One region of the Pararhizobium sp. O133 genome, then DNA from elsewhere that is predicted to be linked to it. Evidence: riboswitches for the same ligand, from Rfam matches in the RefSeq annotation. Region 1 holds a riboswitch; the other holds the start of a gene.
The links. Region 1 has a riboswitch for thiamine pyrophosphate ahead of thiB (thiamine ABC transporter substrate binding subunit). Riboswitches for the same ligand answer to the same signal wherever they lie in the genome.
Positions count from the first base shown of each region.

Region 1 (12,065 bases):
CGGATTTTCCGACACCGCCGTCAGGGCTCCGGTGATGCGTGCCACCAGCCGCTCGGTCTTGGCGTCCTGGTATTCGCCGCCATAACTTGCGACGATGCGCGGATGCTCACGGGCACCGACCTTGGCGCGCGGATCGTTCTTCTGCACTTCCTCGACGATCTGCGGATTGGAGGAGGGCGAGACGCTCGGCTCGTAGCTCTGCTCGATCGCGGTTTGGCAACCGGAGAGCAGCAGGATGCCCACAAGGGCCGCGACCATGTGAACACGCAGGCCGGAGCGCTTCTCCGCAGATTGCCTATCCGTACGTGTCCCTGTCGTCATGCCTCAGCTCGTTTCCAGTCTTTGTGCAGCCCCGCGAAGTTCCGGCCAAGACCGCGCGAAAATTCTTGTTTTTACAGCCACGTACATAGGCCCGGCGACCGTTTCAGCAATGCCTGCTGTAGCCTATTCGCGCTACGCGTGCCTAGCTTATATGCATAGAAATAGTTGCCCCGTTGTATCCCGGCAACGCACACGCGAAGGTGACCGCAACCGGCATCCAACGCCCGTCGCATGGGCCGGCGTTCAAATTGTGGCAAAAAGCATCGCAAGCGATGATCACCGGCCGAGAAAGCGCGCGACGGCTGGAAGATCGCGGTGGGCGAGGAAGGTTTCCGTGGGCTCGTGCAACAGGATACGGCCCTCGTCGAGGAACAGGACACTGTCGGCCAGCGTGCGGACATCATCAGGATGGTGGGTGATGATCAGCATCGTATTGCCCTCCTGGCGGTGCAGGTCGAGGAGCAGGCTGCTCATGCCGGCGCGCAGACCCGGATCGAGAGCCGCGAAGGGTTCGTCGAGCAGCAGGATCGGCTTTTTCCGCACCAGCGCGCGGGCCAGCGCCACACGCTGGCGCTCGCCGCCAGACAGCGTCGGCGGCAAACGCTTGGCGACACCATCGAGCCCGACGCGGCCCAGCGCCGCCGCGATCCGCGCCCGTTCCTTGACGCCGAGCTTCAGCGCCGGATCGATGCCGAGCCCGATATTGGTGGCGACATCGAGATGCGAAAACAGGTTATGTTCCTGGAAGATCACCGAGACCGGACGCTCGGCCGGGTCGCGGCCGGCAACATCAGCGCCGAGGATATCGACCTGCCCCGCATCCGGCGTCTCGAAACCGGCAATGACATTCAAAAGCGTCGACTTGCCCGAGCCGGAGGCGCCGGTGATTGCGATAATCTGCCCCTTCGGCAAGGCGCAATCGAACCGCAGTTCCGTCCTGTCGAACCGCACCAGCACATTGCGCAGGTGGACGGCGATCTCCGTTTGATCGGCTTCAGGCGGCATCCGGTTTCCTCTTGTCGTTTCTATCGGCCGCCGGTGTCCCGGCAATCGTCAGCATCAGGCAGATGAGGCCAAGAAACAGGGCGAGCCCCGCCGCATCGGTGGAGCGATAACTGCCCATGCGACTGTAAAGCAGCCAGGGCAGCGTCACCATGTCCTGCGAGCCGAACAGAGCGACGGCACCGAGATCACCGAGCGACAACGCGCAGGCAAAGGACAGCGCCATCATGAACGGCTTGCGCAGCCCCGGCCAGTCGATGAAGCGCAGCCGGTTCCAGCCGCCGAGCCCGAGGCTCGCCGCAAGCCGGCCGGTGCGGGCCGAATGCGTCGCGATTGCCGGCTCCAGTACCCGGTAGACGAAGGGCATGGCCATCAGCATGTTGATAAGGATCACAAGCAGCGGCGCGAACAGTGCGACATCGCCGAACGGCCGAAGCAACAGGAACCAGCCGGCGCCCAGCACGACCGGCGGCACCAGCAGGACCAGCGACGTGCTGGCCGAAATGCCGGAGGCAAGGCCGCGCAATGGCTTTGTCGGATGCCGTGATGCCAGCGCGGTCTGCCGCGCCTGGATCATCGCCGCCGTTGCGACGACACAGAACAGGCCCGAAACCACAGCGATGACGAGACTGGTCAGAAAGGCCCGCTGCACCAGCGGATCGGTGACCAGCTTCGTCAGGTCGGAACGCAGCCCTGAGGAAACGACGGAGGCAAGCGGCAGCACGAGAAACACGACGGCAATGGCGATCACCAGCCCGTCGCCGGCTCTGCCAAGACCACGGCGACCATCGAAACGGCGCACCATCCGTCCACTGCCATGCCCTTCGTCCGCCTTTGGCGTCAGCATGCGGATGGAGATCAACAGCACCGCCGTCACGGTGATCTGCAGCATGGAGAGCGCAATGGCGCGCGGCGGATCGAAATCGAAGCGCAGCGCCTGATAGATCGCCACCTCGATCGTGCTTGCCGCCGGTCCGCCGCCGAGCGTCAGCACCAGGGTGAAACTGGTGGCGCAGAGCATGAAGATCAGGCCGGCAATGCCCGGCAAGAGCCCGCAGATCGCCGGCCATTCGATGAAACGGAAGATCGACCACGGCCGCATGCCGAGATTGGTGCCGACCAGCCAGTATTCGCCGGGAATACGCTCCAGCCCGCCCAGCATCAGCCGCGCCGCCAGCGGCATGTTGAAGAAGACATGGGCGATCAGGATGCCGGACAAGCCATAAATGCTGACCGGCTGCGCGAGCCCCAGCCAGGCAAGCCCAGAGTTCAGCACACCCTGCCGCCCCCAGATCCCGATCAACCCGAGCGCCGCCACCAGCGCCGGCAGCCCGAGTGGCAACGCCATCAGCCGCAGCACCCAGACCCGGCCGGGGAAAGAAAGCTGTCGGGCCAATGCACGCGTCACCGGAATGGCGAAGATGATCGACAGGGCGGTCGACAGCGAGGCCTGCAACAAGGTGAACCGGGCAACACGCCAGACATAGGCATCAAAAGTGGCGCCGTCATTCGCCGTTCCCGGTTCGTCGAAAGCCAACAGCGCGCCGGCCGCGAGAACGACAAACAGCACGATGCCGCCCAGGCAGAGGCTGCCGGCCGCAAGCGTCAAACGTCTCTCGATGCGCTCGATCATGTTGTCCTTACAGTTTCCGGTCAGGTTTCGGAGGCTACCGAAAGTCCCCCCCCTCTGTCACTTCGTGACATCTCCCCCTCAAGGGGGGAGATCATCCTTTTCCATTTTCGCCCACATCAGTTTCGGCTGATCTCCCCCTTGAGGGCAGGGCTATCGCATATGGAAAAAGACCCCCTCTGGCCTGTCGGCCATCTCCTCCACAAGGGGGGAGAGACCCAGCCGCCGGCCTTCCTTTCCGATGACAGACGGGGCGGCGGGTTAAGCCCCTCCCCCTTGTGGGGAGGGGTTGGGGAGGGGACTTTTCCATATGCGATTGCCCTGCCCTTGTGGGGGAGATGTCGGCGTCGCCGACAGAGGGAGGTGAGTCTCGGCAACCTCCGAAAAAGCCGCCTTTCAAGCTCGCCTCAATTCACACTCATCGCAGCCAGCCACTCGTCAATCCAGGCCTTGCGGTTGGCGGCAACCTCATCCGAGGACATCAGGAATGTCTTTTCCGGATTGACCAGCTTGCCGAAGGCATCCGGCAGTGGCTCGTTACCGGCGGCGACCGGCATCATCCAGTTGGTTGTCGGGATGATCGACTGGAAATCCGGGCCGGTGACGAAGGACAGGAAGCTCTTGGCAAGCGCCGGATCCCTGGCGTTCTTGGTCATGCCGGCAACTTCGATCTGGATATAATGCCCTTCCGAGAAGGCGGCGGCCTGATAGCGGTCGGTGCTTTCGGCAACCATGTGATAGGCGGGCGAGGTCGTGTAGGACAGCACCATCGGTGCCTCGCCCTTGGTGAACAGGCCGTAAGCTTCCGACCAGCCGGGCGTCACCGTCAATACGCGATCCTTGAGCTTTGCCCAGGCCGCACCCGCCTGATCGCCATAGACCGATTTTACCCAGAGCAGCAGGCCGAGACCCGGCGTCGAGGTACGGGGATCCTCGATGACGATCTTCTGGGCATGATCGCCCTCGACCAGTTCCTTCAGGCTCTTCGGCGGCTCCTTCAGTGTCTCCGTGTCGTAGATCACGGCGAAATGGCCGTAATCATAGGGCACGAACGTATCGTCGCTGAACCCGCCGGGCACCTTGACCGCCGAGAGATCGAGCCCGTGCGGCGCAAAGAAGCCGGTCGCCTTGGCTTCCGAAACAAGATTGGTATCGAGACCGAGCACCACATCCGCCTTGGACGCTGCCCCTTCGAGCTTCAGCCGCGTCAGCAGTTCGACGCCATCGGCGACGCTGACATAGTCCACCTTGCAGGCGCAGGTCTTCTCGAAAGCCTCGGCGACCTTGGCGCCGGGGCCCCATTCGGTGGTGAAGCTCCCATAGGTATAGACGGTCAGCACCTTGTCTTCGGCGCGGGCCGAAAACGAGGTGGAAAGGGCAGCCAGTGCCGCCATGAATGGAATAACAACCTTGCGCATCAGCGCCTCCTTCAAATCCAAAAATTGGGAATAGGGCGCTGAACCGTGCCGTCTAATCCCTCCGCCGGTACAAACCGGATCAGGTTCTTCGGGTTGGCATGAAGCCTCTCAGCCATTCATCTCGAAAGACAAAGGGCACCCCGTTAGAGCGGGATGAGATTTAGACGCGGGTGATATGCTTGGCAAGGGGGGCTATGTCATGCGCGGCTAAGCCCCTCCCCCTTGTGGGGAGGGGTTGGGGAGGGGACTTTCAGAAATGGAGGTGGACCGAAGACCACGATCACAACAGTCCAAAAAGCTATTTGACATCAAAACGGGGCGACCGCTAGGGCGTGTCGTCAGTTGAGTTGTTTCGGGCTTGAGATTCCCAAATCAACTTTGATGTGATTCATAGCAGACCGGCTATTGGAGGGCTGGTTATGGCACGTCGTTATGGATTGCGGGACGATCAGTGGGATCGGATCAAGGACCTTCTGCCTGGGCGTGAAGGTCATGTTGGGGGTACGGCGGCGGATAATCGCCTGTTCGTGGAAGCGGTGCTTTATCGATACCGCGCCGGGATACCTTGGCGCGATCTTCCCGAGCGGTTCGGAGACTGGAAGAATGTCCACAGGCGGCTTCGGCGATGGTGCGAAAGCGGCGTCTTCGAGCGTATTTTCAAACACTTGGCTGCCGACCACGACAACGAGTACATGATGCTGGATTCTACCATCGTGCGCGCCCACCAGCATAGTGCCGGCGCGCAAAAAGGGGGTGCCAGGCGATCGGTCGATCCCGAGGCGGATTGACGACAAAGATTCATGTGATCGTCGATGCGCTCGGCAATCCGGTGGCGATATCCCTAACTCCGGGCCAAGCATCAGACCTTGCGCAGGCCGAGCCTCTTCTGGAAGCGGTTGATCCCCAAGCCTTCCTTGCGGACAAAGCCTATGACGCCGACGCGCTTATCGACCATCTCAAAGAACGACATATCAACCCGGTGATTCCACCAAAAGCCAATCGCATCAAGCCGAGGTCAACAGACTTCGCGCTTTATTGCGAGCGCAATCTCATTGAGCGTTTCTTCAATAATCTCAAGCAGTTCAGAGCCATTGCAACGCGATACGACAAGCTTGCCAACACTTTTCTCGGAGCCGTTCAGTTCATCGCTGCCTTCATTTCACTCAACTGACGACACGCCCTAGGCCGCCCCGTCATTATTTAAGCCGCTGGGAAGTCGGCAGGAAGCTGCTTTGCGGGCGGGATTTCGGGAAACAAGCGCCCCTTCATCACATCCGCGATCCGGCCAAAATTTAGACCGGCATAATTAAGGTTTGGGTCCCGGCACTGCCATTCGCGCCAGTGACCAGACTTCGGCGCAATCGCTACGGCACCCATTGCCATCGTGTTTTGGGTGTCGTTTGATTCGTGATGGCAGCGCTTTATCGGAAGTAGACCGCCGGATGATCCCAGCGCGATGCCTCGTCAGCGTGAATGGTGACGCCGGTCTTTACGTTCACAGCAACCAGAGAAGCGCCTTCCTAGCCACGGCGAAGAACCCCTCCCCTCCGCTTCGCTCCGACCCTCCCCACAAGGGGGAGGGTTACCCCCCTTACCCGACCGCCTTCTGCGGTAGCCGTACCGCTTTCAAACTCACCGCCGACACCAGCGCCACCAGCGCGATCCCAACCGCCGTCAAAAACAGCGGATGAAACGCCGCCGTATAGCTTTCGGCAACGAGATGGCGCGTCGTTTCCGGCAGCGTAGACAGCACCGACGGAGTCAGCTTTTCAATATCGGCGACGCCGGGTATGACCGTCGCGCCGCGCACCAAACCGCTGGCGATGATGGCGCCGTAGATGGAGATGGCGATCGAGGCGCCGCCCATGCGCGACAGAGTGATGGCGCCGGTGGCCGCCCCGACATCACCGCGCGAGGCGAGATTCTGCACCGCAATGATCGGTACCTGCTGGCCGAAGCCGACGCCGATGCCATGCAGGCCCATGATGGCGCAGATCAGGAACAGCGGCGTGCCGGGATGAACCTGGGAAAACAGGATCAAAGCCAGCATCATCAGGCTGGCGCTGATGATCGAGAACGGCTTGTAGCGGCCGGTCATCGAGATCAGCCGGCCCGCCGTCAGCGAGCCGCAGACGATACCGCCCGTCAGCATGATGAACATCAACCCGGCAACGGACGGGGAAAGTCCGGTCGTGGTCTGCAGGAACAGCGCATAATAATTGACCATTCCGATGCCGATGGCGCCGCTTGCCAGCGAAATCACCAGCATCAAGCTGAAAGTCGGGTTGGAAAAAAGCGACAGCGGCACGACCGGCTCCGGCGCACGGCGTTCGACGAACACCCAGGCGACGGCCGAGGCGATCGCGATCGCCGCAACGGCGAGGCTGCCTTTTGACACGAGCGCGCCAAACAGTTCGGCGCTGTCGCCCAAAAGCACGATGCAGGTGACGGTGGTGGCGAGCAGCAGCGCGCCGGCATAATCGATCTTCGGACGCCGGGTCGGGCGGCGATAGGGCAGGAAGAAGAACAGGCCGACTATCACGACGGCACCGATCGGAATATTGATCAGGAAAATCGAGCGCCAGCCGAACAGGTCGCTCATCGTGCCGCCGAGCACCGGGCCGACGGCGCCGGATGCCATCAGCACCAGGCTGGAATAACTCTGGTAGCGGGCGCGCTCGCGCGGTTCGAACAGGTCGGCATTGATGGAAAAGATCGACACCATGATGCCGCCACCGCCAAGGCCCTGCAGCACGCGCGCCGCGATCAGCGTGTTCATCGAGGTCGCCAGGCCGCAGGCGATCGAGCCCAGCGTGAAGATGGCAATCGCCGCGATCATCACATATTTGCGGCCGAACAGATCGCCCAGCTTGCCGTAGACCGGCATGACCGCGCAGGTGGCGAGCAGGTAGGACGAGCCGATCCAGCCGAAACGCTCCATCTCGCCGAATTCGCCGACGATGGTCGGCAGCGCGGTCGCGACGATCTGGTGGTCGAGCGTCGCCATGAACAGCGCCGTCATCAGGAAAAAGAAAAGCGTCAGGCGGAGCGCATGGCTCGAAACGAGCGGCGCCGGGGTCACGTGCATATCCATGGGAGAGGTTCCGGTTTGTTTCGGCAATTTATGTGCCTTCAGCATATAATTGTCAATAGCATATTTATGACAACAGCAGATCGCACTTTCTAAGCGGCCAAACTCTTGCTATGCTCGGCATCATGGAACACGCAGTGACACAAACCGAACTTGACCAGTCCGAGATGGAGGCGAGCCGCGCCTCGATCGGCCAGTCGATGGGACGCTGGCGGCTGATGGTCGGCCGGCGGGTCATGGCCCGGCTTGCCATCGACACGATCGCGCCGGGCCTGGAACTCACCCATCTCGACGTGCTCGACGCCGTCTGGCGGGCCCGCAGCGAAGGCGAGGTCACGGTCGGCGCCATCGCCGAGATCATGCGCATCGATCCGTCCCGCGCCAGCCGCATCGTCGCCGACATGGTGGCCCGCGGCGCCCTGAAGCGCGAAGCCTCGCAAGCCGACGCCCGCCGCATCATCGTCGTCATGACCGATCTCGGAACCAGGCTGATCGGCGAGATCAAGGCGGTCAAGCGCGGCGTCATCGAAAGCATCCTTGCCGACTGGCCCGAAGACGACGTCAGCGCCTTCGCCCACCTGTTCGACCGCTTTGTCGGCGATTTCGAGACGTTCTACCAGAACCGGGAAAGTGCCGGGCGCGGCGGCGGCACATAACGCTTACACCGCTTCAAGGTGGCTTCGCCCCCCTCATTCGGTGCTGCGATCCCCTCTTCTCCCCGGCGGGGAGAAGAGCTAACGGCCAGCTTCGGCGTTCCAGAAGCGAGAAGGCGCGGCATATGCGATCCCCTCTTCTCCCCACCGGGGAGAAGAGGGGATCGCAGCACCGAATGAGGGGGCCGAAGGCCACGCCACGCCCTCACCCAATTCCACCCGCACCCCTTCCCCTCGTCCCCTCATTTACGCTATGGCCTTGCGCCATGGACGAACGGTTTTTTGCAATCCTGATGGGCGGTGCGCTGGTGCCGACGGAGCGACTGGCGGCGCAGCTGACACGCGCGCGCGTCATCGCGGCCGATGGCGGCATGCGGCATGCCCGGACGCTTGGTCTTGCCCCCGAACTCTGGGTCGGCGATTTCGATTCCACCCCGGCAGCGCTGGTCGAGCAATGGCCGGACGTCCACCGCGAGCCCTACCCGCCCGCCAAGAACGAGACCGATGGCGAGATCGCGGTCGCGGCGGCGCTCGAGCGCGGCGCGAAAAAGCTGATCCTGGCCGGCGCGCTGGGTGGCGAACGCAGCGATCATGCCTTCATGCACCTGCTCTATGCGGCAAAGCTGGCCGAGGACGGGCTCGACGTGCTACTCACCTCCGGCGAGGAGGAAGCCTGGCCGCTGCTGCCGGGCAACCGCGCCATCGACCTGCCGAAGGGCAGCCTGTTTTCCATCCTAGGGCTCGACACGCTGACCGGTCTTTGTATCGAAGGCGCCCGTTATCCGCTTCATGATTTCCATCTGCCGTTCGGCTCCTCGCGCACCGTTTCCAATGTCGCCGAGGGCACCGTCCGCTTCACCCTTTCCTCCGGCCGGGCGCTGATCCTCGCCCGCCCGCAAGACCTTTCGGGAGCCTGACCATGGCGCCACCCATTCTGAAACTCGACGATATCGTCCTGTCCTTCGGCGCTACGCCGCTCTTGGCCGGCGCCAATCTGCAGGTGGAGCCGGGCGACCGCATCTGCCTTGTCGGCCGCAACGGCTCGGGCAAATCGACCCTGATGAAGATGGCCGCTTCCCTCGCCGAGCCGCAATCCGGCGAGATCTTCCGCCATCCCTCCGTCACCATCCGCTACCTGCACCAGGCGCCGGATTTCGACGGCTTTTCCACCGTGCGCGCCTATGCGGAAGCCGGCCTTGGCCCCAGCGACGATCCCTACCGCGTCGCCTATCTGCTCGAACATCTGGGCCTGACCGGCGACGAGGATCCGGCGCAGCTCTCCGGCGGCGAGGCGCGGCGGGCGGCGCTCGCCCGCGTTATGGCGCCGGAGCCGGATATCCTGTTGCTCGACGAGCCGACCAACCATCTCGACCTGCCGACCATCGAATGGCTGGAAGGCGAGCTGATCAAGAGCCGCTCGGCCCTCGTCGTCATTTCCCACGACCGCCGCTTCCTCGAAAAAGTGTCGAACGCCACCGTCTGGCTCGATCGCGGCCTGTCGCGACGGCTGAACCAGGGCTTTGCCCATTTCGAGGCCTGGCGCGACCAGATCCTCGAGGCCGAAGAGCTGGAACAGCACAAGCTCGGCAAGGAGATCGAGCGCGAGGAACACTGGCTGCGCTACGGCGTCACCGCAAGGCGCAAGCGCAACATGCGCCGTCTTGGCGCGCTACAGGACCTGCGCTCGAAATATCGCGGCCACAAGGGGCCGCAGGGCTCCGTGCAGGCGAGCGCCAGCGACGCGCAGGAATCGGGCAAGCTGGTGATCGAAGCGGAAAAGATCACCAAGACCTATGGCGAGCGCGCGATCGTCTCGCCCTTCTCGATGCGCGTCCATCGCGGCGATTGCATCGGCCTCGTCGGCCCGAACGGTGCCGGCAAGACGACGCTGCTGAAGATGCTGACCGGCCAGATCGAGCCGGATTCCGGCACGGTCAAGCTCGGCACCAACCTCGAGATCGCGACGCTCGACCAGCGCCGCGAGGACCTGAACCTTGAGGATACGCTCGCCCATTACCTGACCGACGGGCGCGGCGAAAACCTGCTGGTGAACGGCGAGCAGCGCCATGTCACCGGCTATATGAAGGAATTCCTGTTCCAGCCCGAACAGGCGCGTACCCCGATCAAGAATCTCTCCGGCGGCGAGCGCGCCCGGCTGATGCTCGCCCGCATCCTGTCGCGCCCGACCAACCTGTTGATCCTCGACGAACCGACCAACGACCTCGACATCGAGACGCTGGACCTGCTGCAGGAAATCGTCGCCGGCTTCACCGGCACCGTCATCCTCGTCAGCCACGACCGCGATTTCCTCGACCGCACCGTCACCTCGACCATTGCCCCCGCCAACCCGGATGCCCCCGACGGCCGCTGGATCGAATATGCCGGCGGCTATTCCGACATGATGGCCCAGAAAAAGGGCGCCGCCGACGAGAAGAAGCGCGCCGAAAAGGCCGAAAAAGCCAGATCCACCGACACCACCCCCCAGGCCCCCAAGGCGGCCAAGGGCAAACTCTCCTTCAAACAGAAATTCGCGCTCGAAAACCTGCCGAAGGAGATGGAAAAAGCCGAAACCGAAATCGCCAAACGCGAAAAGGAAATGGCCGATCCCAACCTGTTCACCAAGAACCCGGCACGGTTTTCAACGCTCGCCAGCGAGCTGGAAAAGCTGCGGGATTCGGTGACGAAGATGGAAGAGGAATGGCTGGAGCTGGAAATGTTGCGGGAGGAATTGGAGGGGTAAACTTCTCCTAAACGGGGACTGAATCAACCGCAATAGCGCCTATTCTTGCTTGCCTTGGCGTACGTGAGGTCACGCTGTCAAGAATAGCAAGGAGAGTTGAGCTTAGACCGGCTATCAAAAAAGCCCGAGACTCTCGAACACGCTTTGGGGATTCCTACTCGCGCAAACCTTCCCTATAGTGTTGCTTTGAACAGGGGGTTCCATGCAAAACACTTCACATGCGGTAATGGCGCAACGTTATGAGGCTGCAGACAGTCCAGATGACTTCCCGACCCCACCATGGGCAACGAGAGCGCTTATCGAGAAAGTGATAGGCCCGGAGAACGTCAGCGGACTAACTTGTCTCGAACCTGCAGCAGGGCGCGGATACATGGCTCGCGCGTTGGCAGAATACTTTAAAACCGTGCACAGCGCGGACGCATATCCGTATGGGTTTTGTCCAATACGCGATTTCTTGACCTTTCCTTATGAGGCCCTATCCCACGACTGGGTGATCACCAATCCACCCTTTCGGTTGGCAGAAGAGTTCGTGGAAACAGCTCTCACTGTTGCGCGAAAGGGAGTGGCGATCCTCGCCAGAACTGTGTTTTTGGAAAGCGTGGGCCGATACGAAAATATCTTCATAAAAAGACCACCCTCTGTTTTTGCTCAATTTGCCGAGCGCGTCCCAATGGTTAAAGGCCGCGTAGATGCCAAGGCATCAACAGCGACCGGATACGCTTGGTTTGTTTGGGAAAACGAGAAACAGGGCGAACACCCAAGACTGTCTTGGGTGCCGCCATGCCGCAAATCGCTCGAAAAAACGGACGACTATCTTTGACGAGCTACGCGTCGGCGACCGGCCGGTGTAATTTCCAGACCACCGGCTATTGAGACAGCGTAACCTTCCGCGATTATGTTTCCAAAAGCCGTATCGTGCGACTTGATGTTCCGCACGCGCTGTTCCCAGATTTCCTCATTTGGACGCGTGGGAGATGGTTGCCGATCTTCTGCCGTTAGGGTTAATCGAGTCGGTATCAGCCGTATCAGATCCTGAAAGGCAGCCCGCCCGTCTTCGCGCTCAGCCATAAGCTGTAGCGCCACTTCGCTAAGTTCGGGTTCAGTAGTTCTATTATTGTCGTCTGGCATGTCTAATCCCCCAATGAAAACTTCAGCAACAGATTGAATTTTATAAGGGAGTAGAGTCAAGTTGCAACGTCAAGCCAATACA
Region 1 covers NZ_CP196426.1:759,172-771,236, reverse strand. The annotation lists gene ACST81_RS03635 (M48 family metalloprotease) at 1-258, opposite strand, end outside; gene ACST81_RS03630 (thiamine ABC transporter ATP-binding protein) at 598-1,326, opposite strand; gene thiP (thiamine/thiamine pyrophosphate ABC transporter permease ThiP) at 1,316-2,932, opposite strand; gene thiB (thiamine ABC transporter substrate binding subunit) at 3,361-4,371, opposite strand; TPP riboswitch at 4,411-4,524, opposite strand; partial or broken gene ACST81_RS03615 (IS5 family transposase) at 4,791-5,542, shown strand; gene ACST81_RS03610 (MDR family MFS transporter) at 5,963-7,465, opposite strand; gene ACST81_RS03605 (MarR family winged helix-turn-helix transcriptional regulator) at 7,630-8,118, shown strand; gene ACST81_RS03600 (thiamine diphosphokinase) at 8,382-9,032, shown strand; gene ACST81_RS03595 (ABC-F family ATP-binding cassette domain-containing protein) at 9,035-10,855, shown strand; gene ACST81_RS03590 (SAM-dependent methyltransferase) at 11,058-11,675, shown strand.

Region 2 (12,065 bases), 500 kb from region 1:
TCGAACGGATGGGCGGAGTTGGCGTTGAAGAAACCGCCACCATTGGTGCCGAGCATCTTGATGGCCAGCTGCGAAGCGACCGGGCCGAGCGCGATCACCTGCTGGGCTCCTTCGATCGTCGTTGCCGTGACATAGTTGCCCAAGGTCTGGGGCACGCCGAGGGCGACGAAGACGAGGGTGAGGATGATGCAGATCGGCAGCAGGATGTAGAGCGTGGCGCGGGTCATATCGACCCAGAAATTGCCGATCGATTTGCCCGAGGCACGGGCAAAGCCGCGGATCAGGGCGATGCCGATGGCCATGCCGGTGGCGGCGGAGGCGAAGTTCTGCACCGTCAGGCCGGCCATCTGCACGAGATAGGACATCGTGCTTTCGCCGCCGTAATTCTGCCAATTGGTATTGGTCACGAAGCTCACGGCGGTGTTGAACGAAAGCTCTGGCCCGACGGCGGTCATGCCGGCCGGATTATAGGGCAGATCCCCTTGGAACCGCTGCAAAAGATAAAGGACGAGGAAGCCGGCAAGATTGAACAGGAGCAGCGCGAACACATAGTTCGTCCAGTGCTGCTCCTCCTTTTCACTGGTGCCGGAGAGCGCGTAGAGGCCGCGCTCAACCGGACGAAGCAGGGGCGATAGCGGCGTGCGCTCGCCCGAAAAGACGCGGGTCATGTAGCAGCCGAGCGGCTTGACCAGCAGAATGACGATCCCGCAGAAGATGAGGATCTGGATCCATCCGTTGAGTGTCATGGTTATAACTTTCCAACCCCGCTGCAGCTAGAAGCGCTCGGGGCGAACGAGGGCATAGGTCAGATAGACGAGGAGGAACACGGTGACCCCGCCTCCGAGCATGTAGTCGATCAGCATCGTTCCGATCCTTTGCTAGAGACGATCGCAGGCTCTCGTGTAGACAAACGAAAGCGCGAAGAACAAAACGCCGACCCCGACCAAGACAATGTCCAGCATCGATCAGGCTCCCTTGTATGATTACTGTTGGTTCCCGCCATGGCGGGAGGCGACGCGAACGAGGCCGCCGAACGCCGCAAGAGCGGAATGCGAGGCCTGAATTCCACACGCATTCTGTCGCCGAACCGCATTAAGGGTCGAGACGGGGGCCAAGGGAGAGATATAAAAATCCTATAGGGATTTTGGGGCATCGGACGCGATCTGACTCTCGCTGGTACGAGAACATATCGTTCGTCTAGCCGACGCGATCGAAACAGTCCCGATCGATTATGATGAATTTCTTATATATAAGCGCAAGTGTGCCCTCGGCTCGACTCCTGTATCAGCAGGAACAGCTACGCTTGAATTTCTGTGTTTCCGTATTATTACACCCTGACCGCAAAGCAACGCGGAGGGGGTTGTTCCGCTTGACTTTTCATGTGGTGAAATTCAGTGATCAGGCGTGCATTCGTTGGGGTTCTTGCATGAAATACGCATCCGCGGGGGTTGTGTATACATTGGCTGCGTTCTGCCTGGCTGTTCCGGCTCGGGCTGACCCTTTGCCGCGCCCATCGCCTGCCGCCGGCTCCGTGATTGCCCGCAAATCGGGTGAGGAAGTCCGCTTCGTCGATATTTCCGGCTGGCGCTATGTCGATCTGCAGCAGGACCTTCTAAGCGGCGACGTCTTGCGCACCAACGCCACCGGCCAGCTTGCCGTTCTCTTTTCCGACCGCACCCAGGTTCGTCTCGGCCGCAACACCTCGCTTCTGGTCAAGCAGATGGATGGCAGCGGCGATACCGGGCTCGAACTCCAGTCCGGCACGATCTGGGCGCGCGCCGAACGCGGCGGCCAAGGCGTGACCATCGACACCCCCGCCGCCGCCGCCGCCATTCGCGGTACCGACTGGACCATGACCGTCGCCGACGGAAAGACATCGCTGATCGTGCTGGAAGGTCTGGTCGAACTCAAGAACGAGTTCGGCAGCGTTCAGGTGGCGCAGGGCGAAGGGGCGGTCGCGGCGATCGGCAAGGCGCCGTCGAAGGTCATTATTGCCAAGCCCAAGGAACGCGAACAAATGCTGTTCAACTTGTCGCTTCGTGATTCCTTCCGATGGATGCCGCCGACCAGTCTCACGGCCCAAGCGCAACGCCGCCTTCGGGATGAGGTGGAAGCCAAGCCGGCACAGGACCGCACGGCGGAAGATTGGCTCGGGCTTGCCGAAAGCTCGGTGACGCTCGAGGGACGGCAGAAAACGCGCGCAGCCCTGGTGGCCGCACGGGCGTTGGGCCTTGACGGCCGCCAGAAGGCGCGGGCCACCCTTGTCGAGGCCATGCTCACCGGCACGGAAAACCGCTACGCCGAGGCGGCGAAGCTGTTCGCCGAGGCACAAAAGGGGCTCGATCCCAGCCGTGCCGGTGTCGCGCGGTATGGCGGCTATATCGCTCGTTCCCTTGCCGATCCAAACCATGTCGAAACGCCGCCGCAAGCGGTGGACAGCGTGTCGTCCGCGATCGGTGCGGCATGGGTGGCCGGCTTCCGTGAAGACGTGCGCGCCGCACTCGATATCGTCAAGAAGGCCGAGCGTTCGCATCCGGACGATGCCATGTTACCGGCCGCGCGGGCGCAGCTTGCCATTTTGCTTGCGGACGAAGCCGAAGCCAAGGATGCGATCGACCAGGCACTCAGCCTCGACCCCGACAATCCGGAGGCGCTGGATGCGCGCGCCACCTACAAGATGGGCATAGCCTTCGATCGCAAGGGCGCCGTGGATGACCTGCTGCGTGCCGTCACCGTCGCGCCGGGTGAAAGCAATATCTGGAATACGCTCGGCCTTGCCCATTCCGACCGCGACGACAACCGCAAGGCCGAGGAAGCATTCAAGAGAGCCATCGAACTCGATCCGCTCGACCCGCTTCCCCACGCCAATCTTGCCATCCTCTACCTCGACGAGATGCGCATGGAGGAAGCCAAGCGGGAAATCGATCTGGCAATGAAAGTCGATCCGAGCTTCGACATGGTTCTTCTGGCCCGCGGCCGATACCACATGCAGATGGGCGACACCGACAAGGCCATGCAGGACCTGCTGGCGGCTTCGGCATCCAATCCCGGCGTCTCGAATACGCAGCTTCTGCTGGCGGCGGCGCATTATGCGAAGAAGGAATCCGATCCGACGGCGCAGGCGCTCGATAACGCCCAGCGGCTTGATCCCTACGATCCCGTGGTCGCCGTCGTGCGCACGGCGATTGCCATCGATGAATACGATGCCGATACGGCGATCAAATATGCCCAGGAGATCATGCGCCTGACGCGGGCGCGCGGCGGCGATTATGCCTCCCTCGGCGCCAACCAGACGGCCGGTTCCACGCTGAATGACGCCTTCCGGCTACAAGGCCTGGATGCCTGGGGGCAATATTACGGGGATGCGGTCTTCGACCCGTTCACTGCGACGAGCTATTTCGACCAGGCCGTGCGCGGCAGTATCAGCCCGTTCCTCAACAGCTATTCCACGGCGTTGGCGCCATGGTCTCCGCTGGGTAACCAGGACAGCTATTCCGCCTATATCCAGGGCCTGCTTCTCGGACCACACATGCTGGCAAGCCGGGAGCGCGCGAACAACCTCCTCGACGAGCCATTCTTCGAAACGGAACTGACAGGTGGCTTCGTGACGGGCGGGCGGGAGACCACTTATACAGGCGGCGCCGAGGTCAGGGGCTTTACCTATAGTCCCTTCCCGATCAGCATTCAGGGCGACATCAACTGGAGCCAGCCCCGCAACGAGATCGAAAGGCCAGAGAACGGCAATGTCCTCCAGGATGCGGATATCGAGGCGGGTACCGGTTATATAACGATGTCGCCGACGCCGGATGATCGTATCGTTGCGTTTACGACCTACGCATCGTCGGACAGTTTTCGCAACGACGAGCCCCTGACGATCTTTGACGGCTCTGTTCTCGATCTGGACTCCTCGGAACTATCGAGTGGTTTGGCCTGGAGCCACACGTTCGGCTACAAGAATGTTCTGAATGCCGGGATCTTTTACAATGATCAGAAAGTAAAAAGCCAAACGGATGAAACCGGGCTGATCAATATTGAAGGAACAAATCTCCTCTATAATAGAGCCAGCGTCAGTGAAGTTCGGGTGCAAAGCTATACAGCCGCCTTGAGCCACATCATCGGCAATGATGACCTGACTTGGCGTTATGGCGTCGAAGGAAGTTTCGTAAAGAACGAATCAACCTCTCAGCAGGGCACACTCTACTATCTGTTTGACGGCAACAGCGATCCGGATTTCTTCAGCCTCCCGCCGGAAGAAGTCGTCGATACCAGAAATCGCCTCGCCCGCGCCTATCTCGACGCCCGCTATGAAATAACCCCGTCCCTGACCCTGGAGGCGGCAGCATTCGGTCGCTTCCTTGACGGCGACGACGAGAGCCTGACGCGCTTCGAGCCTCGCCTCGGCCTGGCCTGGAGCCCGATCGAAAACCATTGGCTGCGTTTCGGCTATCTGCGCGAAGGTGAAAACTTCCAGGCACCGACGCTTGCGCCCGTCGGTATCGTCGGATTGCAAAGCAACCAGATCAATCTCGATGACGACGGCTACACCGACACTTTCGCTTTCCGCTGGGATGCGCAATGGTCCGATCGCTTCTTCACGGCCTTCGATTACCAGCGGCAGGAGGCACACAAGGTTTCACTGGTCCAGCCGCTGGAAATTCCGACGCTCGACTTCGACAGGGCGCGCATCGACCGCGCGGCGATCACCGCGAACCTCGCTCTCGGTCATGGTTTCGGTCTCTCGGCCACCTATGCCCATCTCGATTCCAAGAATCTCGACCCGCTGACCGGTGGTTATGGCGGCTCACTGATCTTCGTGCCCGACCAGACCGGCCAGATCGCCGTGACCTGGGTCAATCCGGCCAATATCAAGCTGACGGTGGCCGCCAATTATGTCGGCGAACGCGTCGGAGACGATGGCGGCACCATATTGGACGACTACTGGACGCTTGATGCTGGCCTGACGTGGGAGCCTCTCGACAAGCAGGTCGAACTGGAGCTTTCCGCCTATAACCTGCTTGACGAGGATTTCGAGCTGGCGCCGGGCGTCAAGGGCTGGGGACCGACCGTCAAGGGCACGCTCTCGGTACGTTTCTGATGCAGCCGGGAAAAAAGCCGAAATCGCCGGCCAGTCGATCGCCGCATCAGAAGGCGCGTTTTCGTCAGGTCCGCCTCGGCTTGCTGAGCCTGTTCGTGACAGTGGCTCTGACCCTCTTGTCGCTCACCTCCCCCTGGTCGCTGATCGAGCTACGCAGCTTCGATTATCTCTCGACGCTGTCTCCGCCCACAGTTCCGGCCGACAGTCCTATCGTGGTCGCCATCGATGAGCCGTCGATGGCGGAGATCGGCAGTCAGTGGCCATGGCCGCGGGCTCTGCATGCGCGGCTGACGGAAGCGCTGCGGGCGGCGGGCGCCAGGGCAATCGGGTTCGATGTGATCTTCGCCGAGCCGGCGGCGGACCCTGAAAACGACATGGCCTTGGCGGCGGCGCTGGGACCCGACGTGGTTCTGGCCGGCGACGAAACGCTGATCAGGACGCCGCAGGCCGATCAGTTGGTTCGCACAGAACCCTTGCCGGACTTCATCGCACGGGGTGCCCGCACCGGCATCGCCTCGGTGCAGCTGAGCGGCGACGGCACCTTGCGGCAGTTGCCGATCTATGACGATGGTTTTGCCGCGCAACTGGCGCGGACGGCTGGACGAACCGAGCCGAGCCCGACCGGGCCGGCGCTTCTCCAGATGATCGGCCCGGCGCGCACCTATCCAACGGTTTCCTATTACCAGGCGCTTGATCCTGCCCAGTTTCTGCCGCCCGGCTTCTTCCGCGACCGGGTGGTGATCGTCGGGCTCAGCCTGCAAAATGCGCCGACACTTGCTGCCGGCGGGGCCGACGCCTTTGCGACCGCCTTTACCGTCCATACCGGCCATCTGGTGGCCGGCGCCGAAATCCAGGCGACGATTTACGACAATATCGCCCATGGTCTGTTCATCGACCGGGCCGGCCGGCCGGCCGTCATCGCCGCGATCGTGCTCGGCGCCCTGCTCGCCGCGGCGCTGGTCTTTCGCGCGACGGGCTGGCAGACGGCGGCGCTGGGCTTGCCCGCGCTCGTGATCTTCGCGCTGGCGAGCTATGCACTGCTGCGCTTCGGGCAGGTCTTCATCTCGCCTGTTGGCCCGGCCCTTTCCTTCCTGTTCGTCGTCTCGGGCCAAGTGGCGCTCGATTATTCCGCCGAACGCCGCAGCCGGCGCGACATTACCCGCGCCTTCTCGCGTTATCTTTCGCCGGCTCTGGTCGAGCGTCTGGCCCATGACCCGTCGCAACTGAAGCTCGGCGGCGAGCGGCGGACGCTGACGATCCTGTTCTGCGACGTGCGTGGCTTTACCACCATTTCCGAAGCGCTGAAGGACGACCCGGAGCAGCTGACGACGCTGATCAACCGGCTTCTGACGCCGCTGTCGGAAATCGTGCTCGAAAGCGGCGGCACGATCGACAAATATATCGGCGACTGCCTGATGGCCTTCTGGAACGCGCCGCTCGACGACAAGAAGCATGCAAGCCATGCCGTCGGCGCGGCGCTGAAAATGCTGGAGGCGATGGACGTTCTCAATGCCGAACTGCGCGAGGAGGCGAAGGCGCGCTCGACCAAGCCGCAAACCCTGCGCATCGGTATCGGCATCAACACCGGCGATTGCGTCGTCGGCAATATGGGCTCGTCCCGCCGGTTCGACTATTCGGTGCTGGGCGATTCGGTCAATCTCGCCTCGCGTCTCGAGGGCGAATCGAAGAATTACGGCGTGCCGCTGCTGATCGGCGAACAGACCGCGCGGCTGAGTGCCGAGGATTTCACCGTCGCCGAACTCGACAGCATCACCGTCAAGGGCCGCACCACGCTGTCGCCGATCTTCACGGTGTTGCAGCCGGTGCCGGCGGATGCGCTCACCCGCCATGCTGCCGTCGTCCAGGCCAAATATGCCGGTGATCTCACGGCCGGAAGCCCAGAATTTGCCGCGCTCGAGAGCGAAATTCCGCAGCTTCAGCCCTACTACCAGATGATGCGATCCCGCATGCACTGAGCCGGGTAAGCATCTCGGGCCGACTTTCTGCTCGCGAAACCGCCTTGACGCTCCGGCAGAAACTGTGCCTAACTTGGCGCATTCACCAGGGGGGTCCCGACAAGGGGCTGAGATTCTGCTGGCGTGAAAGGTGGCCCTGCCATCCTCAAGCAGCGCAGTGACCCGTTGAACCTGATCCAGTTCATACTGGCGTAGGGACGGTGCAAGCGCTGCCACGACTCGGATTCCGTTTGCGGAGCCGCGTCAGCGTCTTTTCATCATTCCGGCTCTGTTGACTGGGTCTCCAACCTTTGGAGCCTCAACCATGACGATTGCCGCAAAACCTCTCACTCCGACCGTTACCACCGGGCCGCTGCCCGCCTCCCGCAAAATCCATATTCCGGGTGAACTGCACCCCGAGGTCCGCGTGCCGATGCGCGAGATTGCCGTGCATCCGACATCGGGCGAGCCGCCCGTCACCGTCTACGATCCCTCCGGCCCCTACACCGATCCCGCCCATATCGTCTCGATCGACACCGGCCTGCCACGCCACCGCGCGCAGTGGCTGGCGGCCTACAACGATGTCGAGGCCTATGGCGGACGGCACGTCAAGCCGGAGGACAACGGCTTTGCCAGCGGCGACAAGCTGACGCCGGAATTTCCTATCCGCAACCGGCCGCTGAAGGCGCGTGATGGCAAGGCGGTGACCCAGCTTGCCTATGCCCGCGCCGGCATCATCACGCCGGAAATGGAATATATCGCCATCCGCGAAAACCTCGGTCGCAAGGCGGCGAGGGAAGCGCTGGTGCGCGACGGCGAGAGTTTTGGCGCCCGCATACCGGATCATGTCACCGCCGAATTCGTTCGCCAGGAGGTCGCGCGCGGCCGAGCGGTCATCCCCGCCAATATCAACCATCCTGAATCCGAACCGATGATTATCGGTCGGAATTTCCTGGTGAAGATCAACGCCAATATCGGCAATTCCGCCGTCACCTCGTCGATGGCCGAAGAGGTCGAGAAGATGGTCTGGGCGACGCGCTGGGGCGCCGACACCGTCATGGACCTCTCCACCGGCCGCAACATCCACAATATCCGCGAATGGATCATCCGCAATTCACCCGTCCCGATCGGCACCGTACCGCTCTACCAGGCGCTGGAAAAGGTCAATGGCATCGCCGAGGACCTGACCTGGGAGGTCTATCGCGACACGCTGATCGAGCAGGCGGAACAAGGCGTCGATTATTTCACCATTCATGCCGGCGTCCGGCTCGCCTATATCCCGCTCACCGTCAACCGCGTCACCGGCATCGTCTCGCGCGGCGGCTCGATCATGGCAAAGTGGTGTCTGCATCATCACAAGGAGAGCTTTCTCTACGAGCATTTCGACGAAATCTGCGATATCGCCCGCGCCTATGACGTCACCTTCTCGCTCGGCGACGGCCTGCGTCCGGGCTCGATCGCCGATGCCAATGATGCGGCACAATTCGCCGAACTGGAAACGCTGGGCGAACTGACCCAGATCGCCTGGGCCAAGGACTGCCAGGTCATGATCGAAGGCCCCGGCCATGTGCCGATGCACAAGATCAAGGAGAACATGGACAAGCAACTCGAGGTCTGCGGCGAAGCACCCTTCTACACGCTCGGGCCGCTGACGACCGATATCGCGCCGGGTTACGATCACATCACCTCGGGCATCGGCGCCGCGATGATCGGCTGGTTCGGCACGGCCATGCTCTGCTATGTCACGCCGAAGGAGCATCTCGGCCTGCCCGACCGCAACGACGTCAAGGTCGGCGTCATCACCTACAAGATCGCCGCCCATGCCGCCGATCTCGCCAAGGGACATCCAGCGGCGCAGCTGCGCGATGACGCATTGTCGCGCGCCCGTTTCGAGTTCCGCTGGGAAGACCAGTTCAACCTGTCGCTCGATCCGGAAACGGCGCGTTCCTTCCACGACGAAACCCTGCCGAAGGAAGCCCATAAGGTGGCGCATTTCTGCTCCATGTGCGGCCCGAAATTCTGCTCGATGCGGATCTCCCACGATATCCGGGCCGAGGCGCAGAAGGAGGGACTTGAGGCGATGGCCGCGAAATTCCAGGCGGGCGGCGATCTCTACATGCCGCTCGGCCCCGACGGAACCATCGCACCGGCAGGAGAGTGACCATGCGCGTGTTGATCCGGGGGGCCGGCGTTGCCGGCCTCACGCTCGCTCATGAGCTTGCCTCGAAAGGCGTCGAAGTCAAGGTCGCGGAAAAAGCAGCGCGGCCCGGCGGCGGTGCATCCTGGTTTGCCGGCGGTATGCTGGCGCCTTGGTGCGAGCGCGAAAATGCACCGGAGGAGGTCTTGCAACTCGGGCGCTCGGCGGTCGACTGGTGGGATGCAGCCCTGCCTGGCCATGTCAAGCGCAAGGGAACGCTGGTCGTCGCACCACCGCGCGACGCGGCCCACCTCGTCTGCTTTGCCGGCCGAACCTCTGGTTTCGGCTGGCTGGGTGCCGGGGAAATCGACACCCTCGAGCCCTCACTTGCCGGCCGGTTCGGCAAGGCACTGTATTTCGCAGACGAGGCGCATCTCGATCCTCGCCGCGCCATCAATGCCCTGCATGAAAAGCTTGTCGGCATGGGTGTGCGCTTTCACTTCGACGCACCCGCTTTCCCCGAAAAGGGTTTCGGCCGTGTCATCGACTGTACCGGGGCGCGGGCTATCGGCGACGATCCGAGCCTGCGGGGCGTGCGCGGCGAAATGCTGATTCTGGAAACGCCGGAGGTGCAGCTCTCGCGCCCCGTCCGGCTGCTGCATCCGCGCATTCCGCTCTACATCGTGCCTCGCACGAACAACCGCTTCATGATCGGCGCGACGATGATCGAAAGCGAGGATGCAGGCCCCGCCAGCGCCCGCTCGCTGATGGAACTGCTGAACGCCGCCTATGCGCTGCATCCGGCTTTCGGCGAGGCGCGGGTGATCGAGACCGGCGCCGGCGTGCGGCCGGCTTATCCGGATAATCTTCCGGCCTTCTCCGACGTTGGCGGAACTTTGCGCGTCAACGGCTTCTATCGCCACGGCTTCCTGCTCGCCCCCGCGATTGCCGCACACGCGGCGGGTCACATTTTTTCGGCCCTCTCCGGAAAATCCGGCGGGCGGACATACCCGCCGCCCATCCATGGACATTCAAACTCACCCTGCATTGGAGCAAGCCAATGAACCTGACGATCAACGGCGAGGATCACCAGACGGACATTTCCGTGCTGTCGGACCTGCTGATCTCCCTCGAATACGAAGGCGACTGGCTGGCGACGGCCGTCAACGGCGAACTGGTGCATCGCGAGGAGCGCGCAGGCTTCAGCCTGTCCGACCGCGACCGCATCGAAATCCTCTCGCCGATGCAGGGAGGCTGACCATGCTGACGCTCTATGGAACATCGATCGCCTCGCGCCTGCTGCTCGGCACCTCGCGTTATCCATCGCCATCCATCCTTGGCGAAGCCATCCGGCGTTCGCAAACGGAAATCGTCACCGTGTCCCTTCGCCGCGAGACGGGGGGCGGCAAGAGCGGTGGGGCGTTCTTCGAGCTGATCCGCTCGCTTAGCGTCCGGGTCCTGCCCAACACCGCCGGCTGCCACACCGCGCGCGAAGCCGTGCTGACGGCGAAGATGGCGCGCGAGGTCTTTGCCACCAACTGGATCAAGCTCGAGGTCATCGGCAATCACGACACGCTGCAGCCGGATGTCTTTGCATTGGTCGAGGCGGCCAAAATCCTCACAGAGGACGGCTTCGAGGTCTTTCCCTATACGACCGATGACCTCGTCGTGGCCGAGCGGCTGCTGGATGCTGGGTGCAAGGTGTTGATGCCCTGGTGCGCGCCGATCGGTTCGGCCATGGGGCCGATCAACTCCATGGCGCTTCGCAGCATGCGCGGCCATTTTCCGGATATTCCGCTGATCGTCGATGCCGGGATCGGCCGACCGTCGCATGCCGCGACAGTGATGGAGCTCGGCTTTGATGCCGTGCTCTTGAATACGGCAGTAGCCGGCGCAGATGACCCCGCCGCGATGGCGCAAGCCTTTGCCGGCGCCATCAATGCAGGCCACATGGCCCATGCGGCGGGCATGCTGGAGCCGCGCGACATGGCCGTTCCCTCGACGCCGGTGATCGGCAAGGCGGTTTTTTCATGAAGCTCGACCCCTTCTACCTGATCGTTGACAGCGCCGGCTGGATCGAACGGCTGGTGCCGCTCGGCGTCAAGCTGGTGCAACTGCGCAAGAAGGATGGCGGCGATGCGGAACTGCGCGCCGAGATTCGCCGCGCCAAGGCGACCTGCGCCGCCCATGATTGCCAGCTTGTTATCAACGATCACTGGCGGCTGGCGATCGACGAGAGGTGCGACTTCGTCCATCTCGGCCAGGAAGATCTGGCTGTTGCCGATTTCAAGGCGATCCGCGCCGCAGGGTTGAAGCTCGGGCTTTCGACCCATGACGAGGCGGAGCTTGAGACAGCACTCTCCGCCTCCCCCGATTATGTGGCGCTCGGGCCGGTCTGGCCGACCATCCTGAAAAAGATGAAATGGACGCCGCAGGGGCTGGACCGGCTGCGGGACTGGAGGGCCCGGATCGGCGAATTGCCACTCGTTGCGATTGGCGGCCTCAATATCGACCGGATCGATTGCGTTTTCGCGCATGATGCAAACTCGGCGGCCGTCGTCACCGACATCACGCTGAATGCCGATCCGGAGGCCCGTACCCGGCAATGGATCGAGAAGACGGCGCCATGGCGCTGATACCGCATGTCCTGGTCGTCGCCGGCTCGGATTCTTCCGGTGGCGCCGGGATCGTTCGCGACATCGAGACACTCGCGGCTTTTGGAGTAAAGGCTTCCGCGGCGATTACCGCTGTTACTGTCCAGACCCATGCCAGCGTTGGCCATGTCGACACGGTCGCGCCGGATATCGTCGCGGCACAGATGCGGGCGTCGCTTGCCGCCAATACCGTCGCGGCGATCAAGATCGGCATGCTGGCGACA
Region 2 covers NZ_CP196426.1:262,293-274,357, forward strand. The annotation lists gene kdpA (potassium-transporting ATPase subunit KdpA) at 1-746, opposite strand, end outside; gene ACST81_RS01310 (K(+)-transporting ATPase subunit F) at 774-863, opposite strand; gene ACST81_RS01315 (FecR domain-containing protein) at 1,427-5,095, shown strand; gene ACST81_RS01320 (CHASE2 domain-containing protein) at 5,095-7,071, shown strand; TPP riboswitch at 7,149-7,287, shown strand; gene thiC (phosphomethylpyrimidine synthase ThiC) at 7,376-9,211, shown strand; gene thiO (glycine oxidase ThiO) at 9,214-10,251, shown strand; gene thiS (sulfur carrier protein ThiS) at 10,248-10,445, shown strand; gene ACST81_RS01340 (thiazole synthase) at 10,448-11,221, shown strand; gene ACST81_RS01345 (thiamine phosphate synthase) at 11,218-11,823, shown strand; gene ACST81_RS01350 (hydroxymethylpyrimidine/phosphomethylpyrimidine kinase) at 11,814-12,065, shown strand, end outside.
Region 2: linked by a shared signal. The riboswitch ahead of thiC (phosphomethylpyrimidine synthase ThiC) and the one ahead of thiB (thiamine ABC transporter substrate binding subunit) in region 1 are both predicted to bind thiamine pyrophosphate.